DNA from 3 places in the Streptomyces sp. LaBMicrA B280 genome. Region 2 is predicted to be linked to each of the others. Evidence: riboswitches for the same ligand, from Rfam matches in the RefSeq annotation. Region 2 holds a riboswitch; each other region holds the start of a gene.

What was found. A riboswitch is a leader RNA that binds a small molecule or an ion and turns the genes downstream of it on or off. The one in region 2 is predicted to bind cobalamin.
Region 1: another riboswitch for cobalamin. It lies ahead of ACLF5H_RS06350 (cobalamin biosynthesis protein); the one in region 2 lies ahead of ACLF5H_RS01660 (CoA-acylating methylmalonate-semialdehyde dehydrogenase).
Region 3: another riboswitch for cobalamin. It lies ahead of ACLF5H_RS36165 (ribonucleoside-diphosphate reductase subunit alpha); the one in region 2 lies ahead of ACLF5H_RS01660 (CoA-acylating methylmalonate-semialdehyde dehydrogenase).

The regions. Positions count from the first base shown of each region.
Region 1 is NZ_JBMJCT010000006.1:162,368-167,990, forward strand. It holds gene cobN (cobaltochelatase subunit CobN) at 1-470, opposite strand, end outside; gene ACLF5H_RS06345 (cobyric acid synthase) at 467-1,975, opposite strand; gene ACLF5H_RS06350 (cobalamin biosynthesis protein) at 1,972-2,925, opposite strand; cobalamin riboswitch at 3,025-3,167, opposite strand; gene ACLF5H_RS06355 (hypothetical protein) at 3,328-3,555, opposite strand; gene ACLF5H_RS06360 (inorganic phosphate transporter) at 3,587-4,855, opposite strand; gene ACLF5H_RS06365 (lysozyme) at 5,010-5,623, opposite strand, start outside.
Region 2 is NZ_JBMJCT010000002.1:77,138-82,760, reverse strand. It holds gene ACLF5H_RS01670 (enoyl-CoA hydratase/isomerase family protein) at 1-158, opposite strand, end outside; gene ACLF5H_RS01665 (acyl-CoA dehydrogenase family protein) at 155-1,303, opposite strand; gene ACLF5H_RS01660 (CoA-acylating methylmalonate-semialdehyde dehydrogenase) at 1,312-2,835, opposite strand; cobalamin riboswitch at 3,068-3,241, opposite strand; gene ACLF5H_RS01655 (ECF transporter S component) at 3,318-4,163, opposite strand; gene ACLF5H_RS01650 (ABC transporter ATP-binding protein) at 4,160-5,623, opposite strand, start outside.
Region 3 is NZ_JBMJCT010000065.1:71,468-77,090, forward strand. It holds gene ACLF5H_RS36150 (GntR family transcriptional regulator) at 1-390, shown strand, start outside; gene ACLF5H_RS36155 (DUF3311 domain-containing protein) at 538-801, shown strand; gene mctP (monocarboxylate uptake permease MctP) at 798-2,426, shown strand; cobalamin riboswitch at 2,553-2,687, shown strand; gene ACLF5H_RS36165 (ribonucleoside-diphosphate reductase subunit alpha) at 2,811-5,168, shown strand; gene ACLF5H_RS36170 (ribonucleotide-diphosphate reductase subunit beta) at 5,225-5,623, shown strand, end outside.

The DNA of each region.
Region 1 (5,623 bases), on a different contig from region 2:
AGCACGCCCACGGTCGGGCGGCCGTCCTGCACCTCGTACCCGCCGTGCACGCCGAACTCCGGCATCCGGCGCGGCTCCTCGAAGCCCTCGCCGGTCAGCAGCACGGTGTCGGACAGGAACCGGGACAGCTCGCGCAGATTGTCCGGGCCGCCCTCGACCAGATAGCGCAGCGCCTCCGCCACCACTCCGGCGGGCACGGTCGAGTCGGCCATCAGCTCCGCGTCCGGCACCGCCTCGCCGCCCAGCAGCACCGCCGGGACGCCGGACGCCTTCAGCGCGGCCAGCCCGTCCTCCCAGGCGCGCTTGCCGCCGAGCAGCCGTACGACGGCGAGGTCCGCGCCCGCCAGCAGCCGCGGCAACTCCTCGGCGACGTCGACCCGGGTGGGGTTGCCGATCAGATAACCGGCGCCGCAGGCACGGGCCGCCAGCAGATCCGTGTCGGCGGTCGACAACAACAACACTGTGCTCATGCGGGCGCTCCCGGTGGGATGAAGGGCAGTCCTTGCGGCGCGCCGGACTCGATGAGCCGCCACAGCGCGTCCGTGTCCGCGTGCTGTTCGATCAGATCGCCGAGCCGGTCGAGCTGCTCCTCGCGCAGCGCGGCGAAAGAGGTGTCCGGCGCGGGCACGAAGCGGCGGCCCGCGGCGGCGGCCACCTCGCGCAGGAAGGCCCGCCGGAAGCCGTCCGACTCCAGTGAGCCGTGCCAGTGGGTGCCCCAGGTCTGGCCGACCCGGCAGCCGTCCAGGAAGGCTTCGCCCCCGGTGACCTCGGCGACGCCGTGGTGGATCTCGTACCCCCCGACCGGCTCGCCGAGGGCCCGGCCGGTGGGGCGGGTGAGGGTCTTCTCGCGGGCGAACCGCACCCGTACGGGCAGCAGTCCGAGGCCGGGGACAGCGCCGGCCCGCGACTCCACGTCGTCCTCGATGTGCTCGCCGAGGATCTGGAAGCCGCCGCAGATGCCGAGCACGGGCCGGTGTTCGGCGGCCCTGCGGGCGAGCGCGTCGGCGAGGCCGCGCTCGCGCAGCCACCGGAGCGCCCGGACGGTGCCCCGGGTGCCGGGGACGATCACCAGATCGGCGTCGGCCAGCTCCTCCGGGCGGTCCACGAACCGCACCACGACGCCGGGTTCGGCGGCCAGCGCGTCCACGTCGGTGAAGTTGGACATCAGCGGGATCGCGCACACGGCGACGCGCAGCACGTCGGCGCCGAGCGGGGGAGCGACGGCCGACTCCCGCACCGCGCCCCGCAGGGAGACACGCAGGCCGTCCTCCTCGTCGATCCCGAGCCCGTGCCGGAACGGCAGCACGCCGTACGCCGGCCGCCCGGTGAGGTCCTTGAGCATGTCCAGGCCCGGCTCCAGCAGCGAGACATCGCCGCGGAACTTGTTCACCAGGAATCCGGCGACCAGCTCCTGGTCCTCGGGCGAGAGCAGCGCGAGGGTGCCGAAGAAGGAGGCGAAGACGCCCCCGCGGTCGATGTCGCCGACGACGAGCACGGGCAGCCGGGCGCCGCGCGCGATGCCCATGTTGACGATGTCGGTGCGGCGCAGATTGATCTCGGCGGGGCTGCCCGCGCCCTCGCAGATCACCGCGTCGTACTGGCCGCGCAGCTCGGCCAGGCAGTCGAGGACCGTGCCGAGCAGCCGCTGCCGGCGCCCGCCGTGGTAGCCGCGCGCGCTCATCTCGCCCACCGGCTTGCCCAGCAGCACCACCTGGCTGCTCTGTTCGCCGCCGGGCTTGAGCAGCACGGGGTTCATCAGCGCGGTCGGCTCGATCCGGCACGCCTGGGCCTGCATGGCCTGGGCCCGCCCGATCTCGGCGCCCTCGCGGGTGACGAAGGAGTTGAGGGACATGTTCTGCGCCTTGAACGGCGCGACCTTCACGCCCTGGCGCACCAGCCACCGGCAGATCCCGGCCGTCACGACGCTCTTTCCGGCGTCGGAGGTGGTGCCGGCGACGAGGAGACCACCGTTCACTTCCCGCGTCCTTTCAGTCCGTTGACGAGGAGGCGGGCGCCGAGGGTGGTGCCGAGCGCGAGCAGGCCGACGCGCCGGGAGAGCCGTACGGCCCGCCCGATGTCGGTGACCCGCACGGCCCGTCCGGTGGCGCCGCCCAGCACGGGTCGGTGCTCGACGCGGCCGCCGTAGGAGAGGGTGCCGCCCAGGCGCACGCCGAGGGCTCCCGCGAAGGAGGCCTCCACGGGACCGGCGTTGGGGCTCGGATGGCGGCGGGCGTCGGCGCGCCACGCCCGTACGGCGCCGCGCGGATCGGGTCCGGCCGCGGCGGCGAGGACGGCGGTCAGCCGGGCCCCCGGCCAGCCGGCCACGTCGTCCAGGCGCGCGGACGCCCAGCCGAAGCGGCGGTGCCTGGGGGACTTGTGACCCACCATGGCGTCGAGGGTGTTGACGGCCCGGAAGCCCAGCAGTCCCGGCACTCCGGCGGCCGCGCCCCACACCAGGGCGCCGACGACCGCGTCGGAGGTGTTCTCGGCGACCGACTCGACCACGGCCCGCGCGATCCCGTCGGCGTCCAGCGCCTGCGGGTCCCGGCCGCACAGATGCGGCAGCCGGGCGCGGGCCGCCTCGATGTCCCCGGCGGTCAGGGCGGCGCCGATGGCCTCCGCCTCGCGGGCGAGGGAGGTGCCGCCGACGACGGCCCAGGCGGCCGCGGCGGTCAGGGCGACGGAGGCGGCGGGGGAGGGGCGTACGACACGGGCGGCCAGCGCGCCGAGCGCGACGGCGCCACCGGCGCACACGGTGGTGTGCAGAGCGCCCCAGCCGCGGTGGTCGTGCCACAACGCGCCCTCGACCGCGGCGGCCGCGCGCCCGAACGCGGCGACCGGATGCCCGCGGCGGGGATCGCCGAGGAGGAGGTCGCCGAGAAGTCCGGCGGCGGCGCCGTACGCGTACCTGCGATCGGCGGCCATCGGCTCAGTCGGCCGTGGTCACCGCGACAGTGGTCCTGGTACTGGTCCTTCGGCAGCCGAGCATGGCGATGTGTCCTCACTCAGGGTGTCCGCGCCCTGGTTCGACGTGATCCGGCGGCGAGAGTTCCTGGCTACCCGGGGGTTCTTCCCCGGTGACAGTGGCGGGACCGCGCCGGATTCGCACCGGCTTCCTCTTCTGCTGCCGTAAATGGCGTGGGCAGTCCACCACGCCCCCGGAACGGCCGTCAACTTGCCGTTGACCTGCGGGAGTGTGCAGATTCCCACACCACGAGGGGTGTTGCCGCGCCACGAGGGGCGGCCGGGTACGCGAGAGGCTCCCCTGCCGCGGGTGGCGCAGGGGAGCCTTCGGGAACTGCCGGGCCCCGGGACCGGGGCCCGGGCTCAGGACTTGGAGACGATCAGGAGGATGCCGTACGCCACCGCCGCCGCGCAGGCCGCGAAGCAGACGTAGGCGCCGGTGACGGCGAGCGTGGCGGAGCCGCCCTCGGCCGCGGCCTTCTCGCGCCGGGCGAGGCCGTTGACGCCGAGGGTGAACAGGACCACCAGGCCCACGGTGAACGCGAGGCTGACGCCGAAGACGGAGCCGATGGACGCCCAGTCGATCTTCATGGGGATGCTTCCTTGGTGAACGGGCTCGGGGTCAGACGGTGGCGGCCGGCGGGACCGAGGCGGCGGGGGCCGCTGCCTCGGCGGCCGGAGCCCCCGCGGGGGCCGGGATGGTGGCCGTCAGGTCCTCGGTGATCGCGCCCGTGGGCGGGGGGCTCACCGCGGCGATGGCGGTGGTCACCACGCCGGAGGGCTCCGCGGCCGGGTCGGCGATCACATTGGTGTGGTCGATGACCTCGCGCCGGGACAGCTTGTAGATCCAGGCGCTCGCGGCGACCAGGAAGACGGCGACCGCGGCGGTGCCCCCGTCACCGAGTTCGGTGACGGCCTCGGCGCCCGCGCCGACCAGCGCGGCGGCCGGCAGGGTGAGCACCCAGGCGACGGTCATCCGGGTCGCGGTGGACCAGCGGACCACACCGCCCTTGCGGCCGAGGCCCGAACCCATCACCGCGCCGGAGACGACATGGGTGGTGGAGAGGGAGAAGCCGAGGTGGGAGGAGGCCAGGATGGCGGTCGCGGCGCTGGTCTGCGCGGCGAAGCCCTGACGGGGCTCCAGATCGGTCAGGCCCGTGCCCATGGTGCGGATGATGCGCCAGCCGCCGATGTAGGTGCCGAGCGCGATGGCGAGGCCCGCGGAGAGGATCACCCAGGTGGGAGGGTTGGAGCCGGGGGCGATGGCGCCGCCCGCGATCAGCGCGAGGGTGATGACGCCCATCGTCTTCTGCGCGTCGTTGGTGCCGTGCGCGAGGGAGACCAGCGCGGCGGAGGCGACCTGGCCGACGCGGAAGCCCTTGCGGGTGGCCTCGCCCTCGGTCTTGGTGCCGGCGTTGTAGGAGAGCCGGGTGGCCACCAGGGCGGCGACACCCGCCACGACCGGTGCGGCGACCGCGGGCAGCAGCACCTTGGTGACCAGGACGCCGCCGTGCACGGCGCCGAACCCGGCGGAGGCGACGGCGGCGCCGATCAGACCGCCCATCAGGGCGTGCGAGGAACTGGAGGGCAGGCCCACCAGCCAGGTCAGCAGGTTCCAGAGGATCGCGCCGACCAGAGCGGCGAAGATGACCTCGGGGCGGATTCCGCTCTCATCGACGAGTCCCTTGGAGATCGTGTTGGCGACCTCCACGGAGAGGAAGGCGCCCACCAGGTTGAGGGTGGCGGACATGGCTACCGCGAGCTTCGGCTTCATCGCGCCTGTGGAGATGGTGGTGGCCATCGCGTTCGCGGTGTCGTGGAAACCGTTCGTGAAATCAAACGCGAGTGCGGTAACCACCACAATCGCGAGGATCAGCGAGAAGCTTTCCATTTACCCAGGCAATCATTCGAGGTCGTTGTCTGGAGGAACGTAGGCAACCTGGGTGAACGGAAGATGAACTGGGGCGGGCAGAGGGGTGTCCGCATCGGGGGCGTGAGCCTCCGCTTCCGCTTCCCGAACCGGGCGCGCCCATGCGCCCCTTGGGTCACCAGCCCGCGGCGAAGGTCCGCAGCCCGCCGGAGCTGCCGTTGAAGAGATTCTGGTCACCCGGCAGCCGGCCCGCGGTGGCGTACTGCCAGAAGGTCCAGTACTGCCAGCCGCCGGGCAGCCTGCCCGGCTCCGAGGTGCCGTGCCGGGCGACCCACAGGGGGTGGCGGGAGGCGAAGGCGTGGCTGTCGCCGGTGCACTGCTTCCACCACTGGGCCGTGGTGTAGAGCACGGGGCGGCGGCCGGTCTCGCGGGCCATCTCGTCGCTGAAGGACCAGATCCAGGACGTCATGCGCTTCCAGCCCAGCCGGTAGCAGGGGTGCTTCGCGCTGTACGGGTTGTACTCGATGTCCAGCGCGGGCGGCAGCGTCCAGCCGTCGGCCCGCCAGTCCCCGCCGTGCGCCACGAAGTAGCGGGCCTGCGCGGCGCCGGAGGACTCGTCCGGCAGCGCGAAGTGGTAGGCGCCGCGGATCAGTCCCGCGTCGCGGGCGCCGTCGTACTGCTGGTGGAAATAGGGGTTGTGGTAGCTCGTGGACTCGGTCGCCTTGACGTAGGTGAAGTGCGCCCCGCGGGCCTGCGCGGTCGGCCAGTCCACCGTCTTCTGGTGGGACG
Region 2 (5,623 bases):
CGCACGGCCGGGTCGTGCTCCCAGCCGGTCAGCGCCGCGTCGATGCGGGTGACCATCTCATGGGTGAGGGCGTTGAGGGCCCGGGGCCGGTTGAGGATGATCCGGGCGGCCCGGCCGCCGGTGCGCAGCAGAACGGGTTCCTCGGTGTCGTTGCTCATCCGAGGGCCTCCGTCAGGCCGCGGGCCACGATGACGCGCATGATCTCGTTGGTTCCTTCCAGGATCTGGTGGACGCGAAGGTCGCGGACGATCTTCTCAATGCCGTACTCGGCGAGGTAGCCGTATCCGCCGTGCAGTTGCAGGGCGCGATCGGCGACCGAGTACCCGGTGTCGGTGGCGAACCGCTTCGCCATGGCGCACAGATACGGCGCCTGCGGGTCCTGGGCGTCCAGGGCGCGGGCCGCCTGCTGGACCAGGGCGCGGGCGGCGGTCAGCTCGGTCGCCATGTCGGCGAGGCGGAAGCGCAGGGCCTGGGCGTCGAGGAGGCGGGCGCCGAACGCCTCCCGGTCGGCGAGGTGGGCGAGGCTCCGGTCCAGGGCGCTGCGGGCGCCGCCGAGGGAGCAGGCGGCGATGCCGAGGCGGCCGCCGTTCAGGCCGTTCATCGCGATCCTAAAGCCCTCGCCGGGTCGGCCGAGGAGCCGGTCGGCGGGGATCCGGACGCCGTCCAGGACGACCTGGCGGGTGGGCTGGGCGTGCCAGCCCATCTTGCGTTCGTTCGGGCCGAAGGAGATGCCGGGGTCGTCCTTGTCGACCAGGAACGCGGAGATGCCGCGGGGGCCGGGTTCGCCGGTGCGGGCCATCACCACGTACACCTGGGCGGCGCCCGCGCCGGAGATGAACTGCTTGACGCCGGTGAGCACGTAGTGGTCGCCGTCGGGTACGGCGCGGGTGGTGAGGGCGGCGGCGTCGGAGCCTGCGCCGGGTTCGGTCAGGCAGTAGCTCGCGAGGTCGTCCATCGCGCACAGCCGGGGCAGCCACCGCTCGCGCTGGGCGTCGTCGCCGTAGCGGTCGATCATCCAGGCGACCATGTTGTGGATGGACAGATATCCGGCGATGGCGGGGCAGCCGGTGGCGAGGGTCTCGAAGACGAGCACGCCGTCGGCCCGGCCGAGCGCGGATCCGCCGTGCTGTTCGCGGACGTAGACACCGCCGAGGCCGAGCCCGGCGGCCTTGCGCAGGACGTCGACGGGGAAGTGCTTGTCGCGGTCCCAGTCCAGGGCGTGCGGGGCGAGGTGGTCCTGGGTGAAGTCGAGGGTGGCCTCGACGAGGGCTTGCTGGTCCTCGGTGAGCAGGGTGGTGGTCATAGCGGCGCTCAGCCCATCGTGGGGATCGTGAAGGAGGCGCCCTCGCGGCGGCCGGCGGGCCAGCGGGAGGTGACGGTCTTGGTGCGGGTGCAGAAGCGGATCGCGTCCGGGCCGTGCTGGCCGAGGTCGCCGAAGCCGGAGCGCTTCCAGCCGCCGAAGGTGTGGTGGGCGACGGGCACCGGGATGGGCACGTTCACGCCGACCATGCCGGTGTTCACCCGGCGGGTGAAGTCGCGGGCGGTGTCCCCGTCACGGGTGAAGATCGCGACGCCGTTGCCGTAGAGGTGCTCGCTGGGCAGGCGCAGGGCCTCCTCGTAGTCGGCGGCGCGGACGACCGAGAGGACCGGGCCGAAGATCTCCTCCTGGTAGACGCGCATGCCGGGGGTGACCCGGTCGAAGAGCGAGGCTCCGGCGAAGAAGCCGTTCTCATGGCCGGGGAGCACGAAGTCCCGTCCGTCCACGACGAGTTCGGCGCCCTCCTGGACCCCGAGGTCGACGTACTCGCGGACCCTGCGCAGGGCCTCGGGGGCGACCAGCGGGCCGAAGTCGGCCTCGGGGTCGTCGCTGCGGCCGATCCGCAGGGCGGCGATGCGTTCGGTGAGCCGGGCGACGAGGGCGTCCGCGGTGGCCTCGCCGACCGGCACGGCGACGGAGATGGCCATGCAGCGCTCACCGGCCGAGCCGTACCCGGCGCCGATCAGCGCGTCCACCGCCTGGTCCAGATCGGCGTCCGGCATCACGATGAGGTGGTTCTTGGCGCCGCCGAAGCACTGGGCGCGCTTGCCGTGGGCGGCGGCGGTGGCGTAGACGTGCGCGGCGATGGGGGTGGAGCCGACGAAGCCGAGGGCGGCGACGCGCGGGTCCTCCAAGAGGGTGTCGACGGCGTCCCGGGCGCCGTTGACGACGTTGAGCACGCCGGGCGGCAGGCCCGCCTCCAGGAAGAGTTCGGCGAGCCGCAGCGGCACCGAGGGGTTGCGCTCGGAGGGCTTGAGGACGAAGGCGTTGCCGCAGGCCAGCGCGGGTGCGGCCTGCCAGAGCGGGATCATGGCGGGGAAGTTGAACGGCGTGATGCCCGCGATGACGCCGAGCGGCGCGCGCAGGGAGTGCACATCGATGCCGGTGCCGGCGTTGTCGCTGAACTCGCCCTTGAGCAGATGCGGGATGCCGGCGGCGAACTCCACGACGTCCAGGCCGCGCTGGAGGTCGCCGTGGGCGTCGGCGACGGTCTTGCCGTGCTCGGCCGACAGCAGCCGGGCCAGCGCGTCCTTCTCCTGCTCGGCGAGCTGGAGGAAGCGCAGCAGGACGCGGGCGCGGCGCTGCGGGTTGAACTCGGCCCAGGCGCGCTGCGCCTGGGCGGCGGAGGCGATCGCCGCCTCGGTCTCGCCCCGGTCGGCGAGCGGCACCAGGGCCTGGACCTCGCCGGTGTTGGGGTCGTACACCTCGCCGTGCGCCCCGGAGGTGCCCGGGACGTGCTTGCCGTCGACGAAGTGGGTCAACTCGCGTACGGCGGAGGGTGCTTGGGGACGGATCATGGCTGCCTGCTCTCGTCAGGTGGGGGTGATCCGGGATGGCGCGCGGCAGCGGCACACGGCCGGGTGCGCGAGGGCGCACGCGGGCGTGCCGGGGCGGCGCGAAAGACGCGGTGGCGGGACGAGCCCTCAGACCGGTACGGCGGGATTGCCGCGCGGGGAGGGCCCGCGTCGGCTCGCGCCGGGATCATGGGTGCGCAGGGGTGCCATGCGTGTCGGCTCCATCCTCGTGGACAACACGGAACATCCCGCGGCCGGTATCCTGACTCCCGGATCAGCGCGCGCCGTCCGCCTTCCCGACATCCTGCTCGTCAGTGGCGTCCTGCTCGACGGCGTACTCCCCGGTCACAGTGGCGGGACCGCGCCGGATTCACACCGGCTTCCCTGCACCGCGGGCCTTCTCCCCCGAATATATAGTTGGACGTCCTAGTAAATCCAGTGTCCCCGGGGATTCGGTGCGTCCTCACGGGATCCGGTACGCCTCTTCAGGCCACGCCGTCCGCGCTCTCCGCGGGCCGCTCGCGGGGTCCGGCGAAGCGCACCGGCGCGCGGAAGCGGGCGCGGCGGGCGGCGCGCCGGAAGGTGGTCAGCACCGCGGGACCGGCCAGCAGCACGCACACGAAGTTGGTGACGGCCCGGCCGGTGTCCCAGCCCAGCGAGGTGGCGAGGTCGAAGGCGACGTAGCGGTGCCACTGCTCGGTGAAGGGCAGGCCCGGCAGATAGGCGATCGAGCTGTTCGGGTCCAGGGAGAACGGCCAGAAGGAGAGGTTGAGCAGAAAGCCGAAGAGGTAGCCGGACAGCGAGCCGTAGACGGCGAGCATCAGCACCTCGCGGCGGCCGCGCGCCCGGGGCAGGAATCCGGCGAGCATGCCGACGAAGGCGCAGCCGAACATCTGGTACGGCATCCAGGGCCCCACTCCCCCGGTGATCAGCGCGGAGGCGAACAGCGAGGTGCAGCCGAGGACGAAGCCGAAGCCCGGACCGTACACCCGGCCGGCCAGGACCAGGACGAAGAAGACCGTCTCGATGCCCGCCGTACCGGCCCCGAGGGGGCGCAGGGCGGCGTCGACGGCGGAGAGCACGCCGAGCATGGCGAGGGCCTTGGAGTCGATGCCGCCCTCGGCGATCTCCGAGAGCACCACGCAGAGCACGAGCACCAGCAGCACGCCGAAGATCAGCGGGGGTGCGTAGGAGGAGCCGAACGTGCCGGGTGCGACGACGAACGGCCAGAAGAACGCGACGAGTCCGAGGAGGGCGGCCAGCGCCATGACCACCCCGGCCCGGCCGGTCAGCCGGATGGCGGGTCCGCCGGTCCGCGCGCGTCCGCTCATGACCGCGCCTCGCCCGGGTCCGCGAGCTCGCGTGCGACCTGATCCGCCGTCAGGAAGGGCAGCGGTGCGAGGATCTTGGCCGTCTGCGGGGCGAACGTCGGGGAGGAGACGATGACTTCGGTGGTGGGGCCGTCGGCGACGATGTCCCCCTCGGCCATGACGACGACGCGGTCGGCGGCGCGGGCGGCGAACTCGACGTCATGGGTGGAGATGACGACCGCACGGCCCTCGGCCGCGAGCGCGTCCACGATGCCGGTCAGTGCCGTCTTGGCCCGGTAGTCCAGGCCCCGGGTCGGCTCGTCCAGCAGTACGACCCGGGGCGCGGCGGCCAGTTGGACGGCGAGGACGAGGGCGAGCTTCTGCCCCTCCGACAGGTCGCGGGGGTGCGTGGCGTCCTCGATGCCGGGCGCGAGCCGGTCGAGCAGCTCGCGCGCCGTCACCCCGGCCGCCGACTCGGCGTCCGCCTGGGCGAGTTCCTCTCCGACGCTCTCCAGATAGAGCAGGTCGGCGGGTGTCTGCGGGACCAGTCCGACGAGTCGGCGGGCCTCGGCCGCGGACACCGCGTGCGGGTCCCGCGTGCCGTGTCCGCCGTCCACCCGGACGCTTCCGGCCCGGCGGGGTCCGGAGCCCTGGAGGGCCCACAGCAGGGAGGACTTGCCGGAGCCGTTGCGGCCCATCAGCGCGATGACCTCGCCCGCGTGCAGATCGAGGTCCACGGCCCGTACGGCGGCGACGTCCCGGTAGGCGACCGTGACACCGCGCGCGGCCAGCAGCCGGTTCCCCTTGCCGTCCGGGACCGGCGGCCGTACGGGGGCCGGGGTCCGCCCGGCCAGCAGGGTACGCAGCGGGGCGGCGGCGCGGCGGGCGTCGCGGATGGACAGCGGCAGCGGGGACCAGCCCGCGGCCCGGCCCAGCTCCACGATCGGCGGCGCGATCGTGGCCGTACGCAGGATCTCGGCGGGTGGGCCGATGCGGGCCCGGCCGTCGCCGGGCAGATGGATGACGCGGTCCGCGTACTGCACGACCCGCTCCAGGCGGTGCTCGGCCATGAGGACGGTGACACCGAGGTCGTGCACGAGCCGGGTGACGGCGGCGAGGACCTCCTCGGCCGCCGTCGGGTCCAGGGCGGAGGTGGGTTCGTCCAGGACCAGCACGCGCGGGTGGGCGGTGAGCACGGAGCCGATCGCGACGCGCTGCTGCTGTCCGCCGGAGAGCGTGTGCAGCGCGCGGTGCCGCAGGTCGGCGAGGCCGAGCAGATCGAGGGTCTCCTCGACCCGCTTGCGCATGGTCGCAGGCAGGATCGCCAACTGCTCCATGGCGTAGGCGAGTTCCTCCTCGACGGTGTCGGTCACGAAGCCGTCGATGGGGTCCTGGCCCACCACGCCGACGACATCGGCGAGTTCGCGGGGCGGATGGTGGGCGGTGTCCCGGCCGTCGACGGTGACCCGGCCGTACAGGGT
Region 3 (5,623 bases), on a different contig from region 2:
GCCGAGCTGCTCGACATCTCCGCCGGCGGCCGGGTGCTGCGCATCGAGCGGCTGCGCATGGCCAACGGCGAGCCCATGGCCATAGAGACCACCCATCTCTCCGCCAAGCGCTTCCCCGCGCTGCGCCGTTCACTGGTGAAGTACACGTCCCTCTACACCGCGCTCGCCGAGGTGTACGACGTCCATCTCGCCGAGGCCGAGGAGACCATCGAGACCTCGCTGGCCACCCCGCGCGAGGCCGGTCTGCTCGGTACGGACGTCGGGCTGCCGATGCTGATGCTCTCCCGGCACTCGCTGGACCGCGCGGGACTGCCGGTCGAGTGGGTCCGTTCGGTGTACCGCGGCGACCGCTACAAGTTCGTCGCCCGCCTCAAGCGCCCGATGGACTAGGGAGTCTCCCGCGGCCGGTTCGGAGGCGTCCGTTCCTTCGCCGAATCGATACACACAGCTTGAGACGAGGTCTTCCACCAGCTGGATACCGTCACCTAGATTGCCTGCGCATTACACAGGTGATCAGCGAGGGGACGGAGCCGCAGCATGTCAGAAACGCCCGAAGTGGGACCACCGGTGGTGACACCGCTCCGCGTGGTCATCGGCATTTGTCTCGTCGCGCCCTTCGTGGCGATGCTCTGGGTCGGCTCCTACGCGAAGACGGACCCGACGTTCATCGGCATTCCGTTCTTCTACTGGTACCAGATGGTCTGGGTGCTGATCTCCACCGCCCTCACCATGATCGCGTACAAGCTCTGGCAGCACGACCAGCGCTCCCGTCGTGACGCGCAGGGGGGTGCCGCGAAGTGAAGACCGGAGTCAACGGCGTCGCACTGGGCGTCTTCATCTTCTTCTTCCTGGCCGTCACGGTCCTCGGCTTCCTCGCCGCGCGCTGGCGCCGGGCCGAGAACGAGCACACGCTGGACGAATGGGGGCTGGGCGGCCGGTCGTTCGGCACCTGGATCACCTGGTTCCTGCTCGGCGGCGACCTCTACACGGCCTACACCTTCGTGGCCGTACCGGCGGCGATCTACGCGGCGGGCGCGTCCGGCTTCTTCGCGGTGCCGTACACGATCCTGGTCTACCCGCTGATCTTCACCTTCCTGCCGCGGCTGTGGTCGGTCTCGCACCGGCACGGCTACGTCACCACCTCCGACTTCGTGCGCGGCCGGTTCGGCTCGAAGGGCCTTTCGCTCGCGGTCGCGGTGACCGGCATCCTGGCGACGATGCCGTACATCGCGCTCCAGCTCGTCGGCATCCAGGCGGTGCTGGACGTGATGGGCGTCGGCGGCGGCGACCACACCAACGGGTTCGTGAAGGACCTGCCGCTGCTGATCGCGTTCGCGGTGCTGGCGGCGTACACGTACTCCTCGGGTCTGCGGGCGCCCGCGCTGATCGCGTTCGTCAAGGACGGTCTGATCTACCTCGTCATCCTGGTGGCGATCATCTACATCCCGATCAAGCTGGGCGGGTTCGACGACGTCTTCGCCAAGGCGGCGCACGCGTTCAGCCAGGTCAACCCGGCCACCGGCAAGCCGCGCGGGGCGCTCGCACCGGCGCCCGCCGGGCAGTGGACGTACGCCACGCTGGCGCTCGGTTCCGCGCTCGCGCTGTTCATGTACCCGCACTCGATCACCGCGACGCTCTCCTCCAAGAGCCGTAACGTGATCCGGCGCAACACCACCATCCTGCCCCTCTACTCCCTGATGCTGGGCCTGCTGGCGCTGCTGGGCTTCATGGCGATCGCGGCCGGGGTGAAGGTCACCAACGGGCAGCTGGCGATCCCGCAGCTGTTCGAGGACATGTTCCCGGACTGGTTCACCGGTGTGGCGTTCGCGGCGATCGGCATCGGCGCGCTGGTCCCGGCGGCGATCATGTCGATCGCGGCGGCGAACCTGTTCACGCGCAACATCTACAAGGACTTCATCAAGCCGGACGCCACGCCGAAGCAGGAGGCGCAGGTCTCCAAGTTCGTGTCGCTGCTGGTGAAGGTCGGCGCGCTGATCTTCGTCCTGGGCATGGACAAGACGGTCGCCATCAACTTCCAGCTGCTCGGCGGCATCTGGATCCTGCAGACCTTCCCGGCCCTGGTCGGCGGTCTGTTCACCCGCTGGTTCCACCGCTGGGCGCTGCTCGCGGGCTGGGCGGTCGGCATGGTCTACGGCACCCTCGCCGCGTACGGTGTCGCCTCCCCGACCCAGAAGCACTTCGGCGGCTCCGCCGACGACATCCCGGGCATCGGCCAGATCGGCTACATCGGCATGACGGCCTTCGTCCTCAACGTCCTCGTCACGGTCGTCCTGACCGTCGTCCTGAAGGCCGTGAAGGCCCCCGAGGGCGTCGACGAGACCCGTCCCGAGGACTACACGGCGGACGCGGGCGACCCCGGCGTACAGGTCGAGCTGCCGCCCGCCACGGCGGGCAGCACGCACTAGCGAGGCGCCCGGGAAACCCGGGCGGCCAGGGGCGGGCCGTCGGTGCCAAGGGCGTCGGCGGCCCGTTTCGCATACCCCCCGTAGACACAACGTGACACAACATCTGGGGGTGGCATGACGACCCGGCACTAGATGTATGCTCATGGTCGCTGTCGTCGCAGGGGAATCCGGTGCGAATCCGGAACTGTCCCGCAACGGTGTACTTGTGCGTATCCGCGCACGGGGATCAGTCCGAGGACCTGCCGGCAGCGCACCCGGCCCACCGGTTCGGGTGCTCTGAGACGTCCGGGCCTCGCGGAGTGGGCCGGTGGACGCGACGCCCCGTGCGCTCGTGACCGCCCCTGCCCTCCGCCAGGCCCCGTGCCGAGCGAGGGAGAGCCCCACGTGACCATCGCGCCAGCCGAACCGGCTTCAGCCCAGGGCCTGGAGAACGACGGTCCCGGTACCGCGCTGCTGCGGACCCTGACCGAGCTGACCGGGGACCTCCCCGACGCCGATCCGGGCCGGGTCGCCGCCGCCGCGCTGCGCGGCCGCTCCGCCCACGCCGACGAGGCGGAGCTGCGCGAGCTCGCGACCGAGGCCGCGGCCGGACTGATCTCCGAGGACCCCGCGTACTCCCGGCTCGCCGCCCGGCTGCTGACCATCTCCATCCGCGCCGAGGCCGCCTCGCAGGGCGTGACGTCCTTCACCGAGTCGGTCGCCGTCGGTCACCGCGAGGGGCTCATCGCCGACCGGACGGCCGAGTTCACCCGGATCCACGCCGCCCGGCTCGACAACCTGATCGACCGCGCCGCCGACGACCGCTTCGGCTACTTCGGCCTGCGCACCCTGCACAGCCGCTATCTGCTGCGCCACCCGATCACCCGTCAGGTCATCGAGACGCCCCAGCACTTCATGCTGCGCGTCGCCGCCGGCCTGGCCGAGGACGACTCGGCCCGCTCCGTGGACGAGGTCGCCGCGCTCTACCGCCTGATGAGCCGGCTCGACTACCTGCCCTCCTCCCCCACCCTGTTCAACTCCGGCACCCGGCACCCCCAGATGTCGTCCTGCTACCTCCTCGACTCCCCGCTGGACGAGCTGGACTCCATCTACGACCGCTACCACCAGGTCGCCCGGCTCTCCAAGCACGCCGGTGGCATCGGTCTGTCGTACTCCCGTATCCGCGCCCGCGGTTCGCTGATCCGCGGTACGAACGGGCACTCCAACGGCATCGTGCCGTTCCTGAAGACCCTGGACGCCTCGGTGGCCGCGGTGAACCAGGGCGGCCGGCGCAAGGGCGCGGCCGCGGTGTACCTGGAGACCTGGCACTCCGACCTGGAGGAGTTCCTGGAGCTGCGGGACAACACCGGTGAGGACGCCCGCCGTACGCACAATCTGAACCTCGCGCACTGGGTGCCGGACGAGTTCATGCGCCGGGTCAACGCCGACGGCCAGTGGTCGCTGTTCTCCCCGGCGGACGTGCCCGAGCTGGTGGACCTGTACGGCGCGGAGTTCGACGCCGCCTACCGCGAGGCGGAGCGCAAGGGCCTCGCGAAGAAGACCATGCCGGCCCGTGAGCTGTACGGCCGCATGATGCGCACCCTCGCGCAGACCGGCCAGGGCTGGATGACGTTCAAGGACGCCGCCAACCGCACGGCCAACCAGACCGCCGAGCCGGGTCAGGTCATCCACTCCTCCAACCTCTGCACGGAGATCCTGGAGGTCACCAACGACGGCGAGACGGCGGTCTGCAACCTGGGCTCCGTCAACCTCGGCGCCTTCGTGGTCGACGGGGACATCGACTGGGCGCGCCTGGACGAGACCGTCCACACGGCCGTCACCTTCCTCGACCGCGTGGTGGACATCAACTTCTACCCGACCGAGCAGGCCGGCCGCTCCAACGCCAGGTGGCGCCCGGTGGGCCTCGGCGCGATGGGCCTCCAGGACGTCTTCTTCCAGCTGCGGCTGCCCTTCGACTCCCCCGAGGCGAAGGCGCTGTCCACCAAGATCGCCGAGCGGATCATGCTCGCCGCGTACGAGGCGTCCGCCGACCTCGCCGAGCGCAGCGGCCCGCTGCCGGCCTGGGAGCAGACCCGGACCGCGCGCGGTGTGCTGCACCCCGACCACTACGACGTCGAGGAGAGCTGGCCCGAGCGCTGGGCGGCGCTGCGGACCCGGATCGCGAAGGTCGGCCTGCGCAACTCGCTGCTGCTGGCGATCGCGCCGACGGCCACCATCGCCTCCATCGCGGGTGTCTACGAGTGCATCGAGCCGCAGGTGTCCAACCTGTTCAAGCGCGAGACGCTGTCCGGTGAGTTCCTCCAGGTCAACTCGTACCTGGTGCGGGATCTGAAGAACCTGGGCGTGTGGGACGCGCGCACCCGGGAGGCGCTGCGCGAGGCCAACGGCTCGGTGCAGGGCTTCGCGTGGATCCCCGAGGAGGTGCGGGCGCTGTACCGCACGGCGTGGGAGATCCCGCAGCGCGGTCTGATCGACATGGCGGCGGCGCGCACCCCGTTCCTCGACCAGGCGCAGTCCCTGAACCTGTTCCTGGAGACGCCGACGATCGGCAAGCTCTCCTCGATGTACGCGTACGCCTGGAAGTCCGGGCTGAAGACGACGTACTACCTGCGCTCGCGCCCGGCGACCCGGATCGCCCGCGCCGCCCAGGCGCAGAAGACCATCCCCGTCCAGCAGGTCGCCGACCCCGACGCCGTCGCCTGCTCCCTGGAAAACCCCGAGTCCTGCGAGGCCTGCCAGTAATTCCCACCCGCCACCCGACCACCACCCCTGGAGGACGGCGCTTCGCGCCGAAAGCAATGATCCGCAACCAGAACCTGCTCGACCCGGGCTTCGAACTGACCCTGCGTCCGATGCGCTACCCGGACTTCTACGAGCGCTACCGGGACGCCATCAAGAACACCTGGACCGTGGAGGAGGTCGACCTCCACTCGGACGTCGCCGACCTCGCGAAGCTCAGCCCGGCCGAGCAGCACCTGATCGGCCGCCTGGTCGCGTTCTTCGCGACGGGTGACTCGATCGTCGCCAACAACCTGGTGCTGACGCTGTACAAGCACATCAACTCCCCCGAGGCGCGGCTCTACCTGAGCCGTCAGCTGTTCGAGGAGGCGGTGCACGTCCAGTTCTATCTGACGCTGCTGGACACCTACCTGCCCGACCCGGAGGACCGCGCGGCGGCGTTCGCGGCCGTCGAGAAC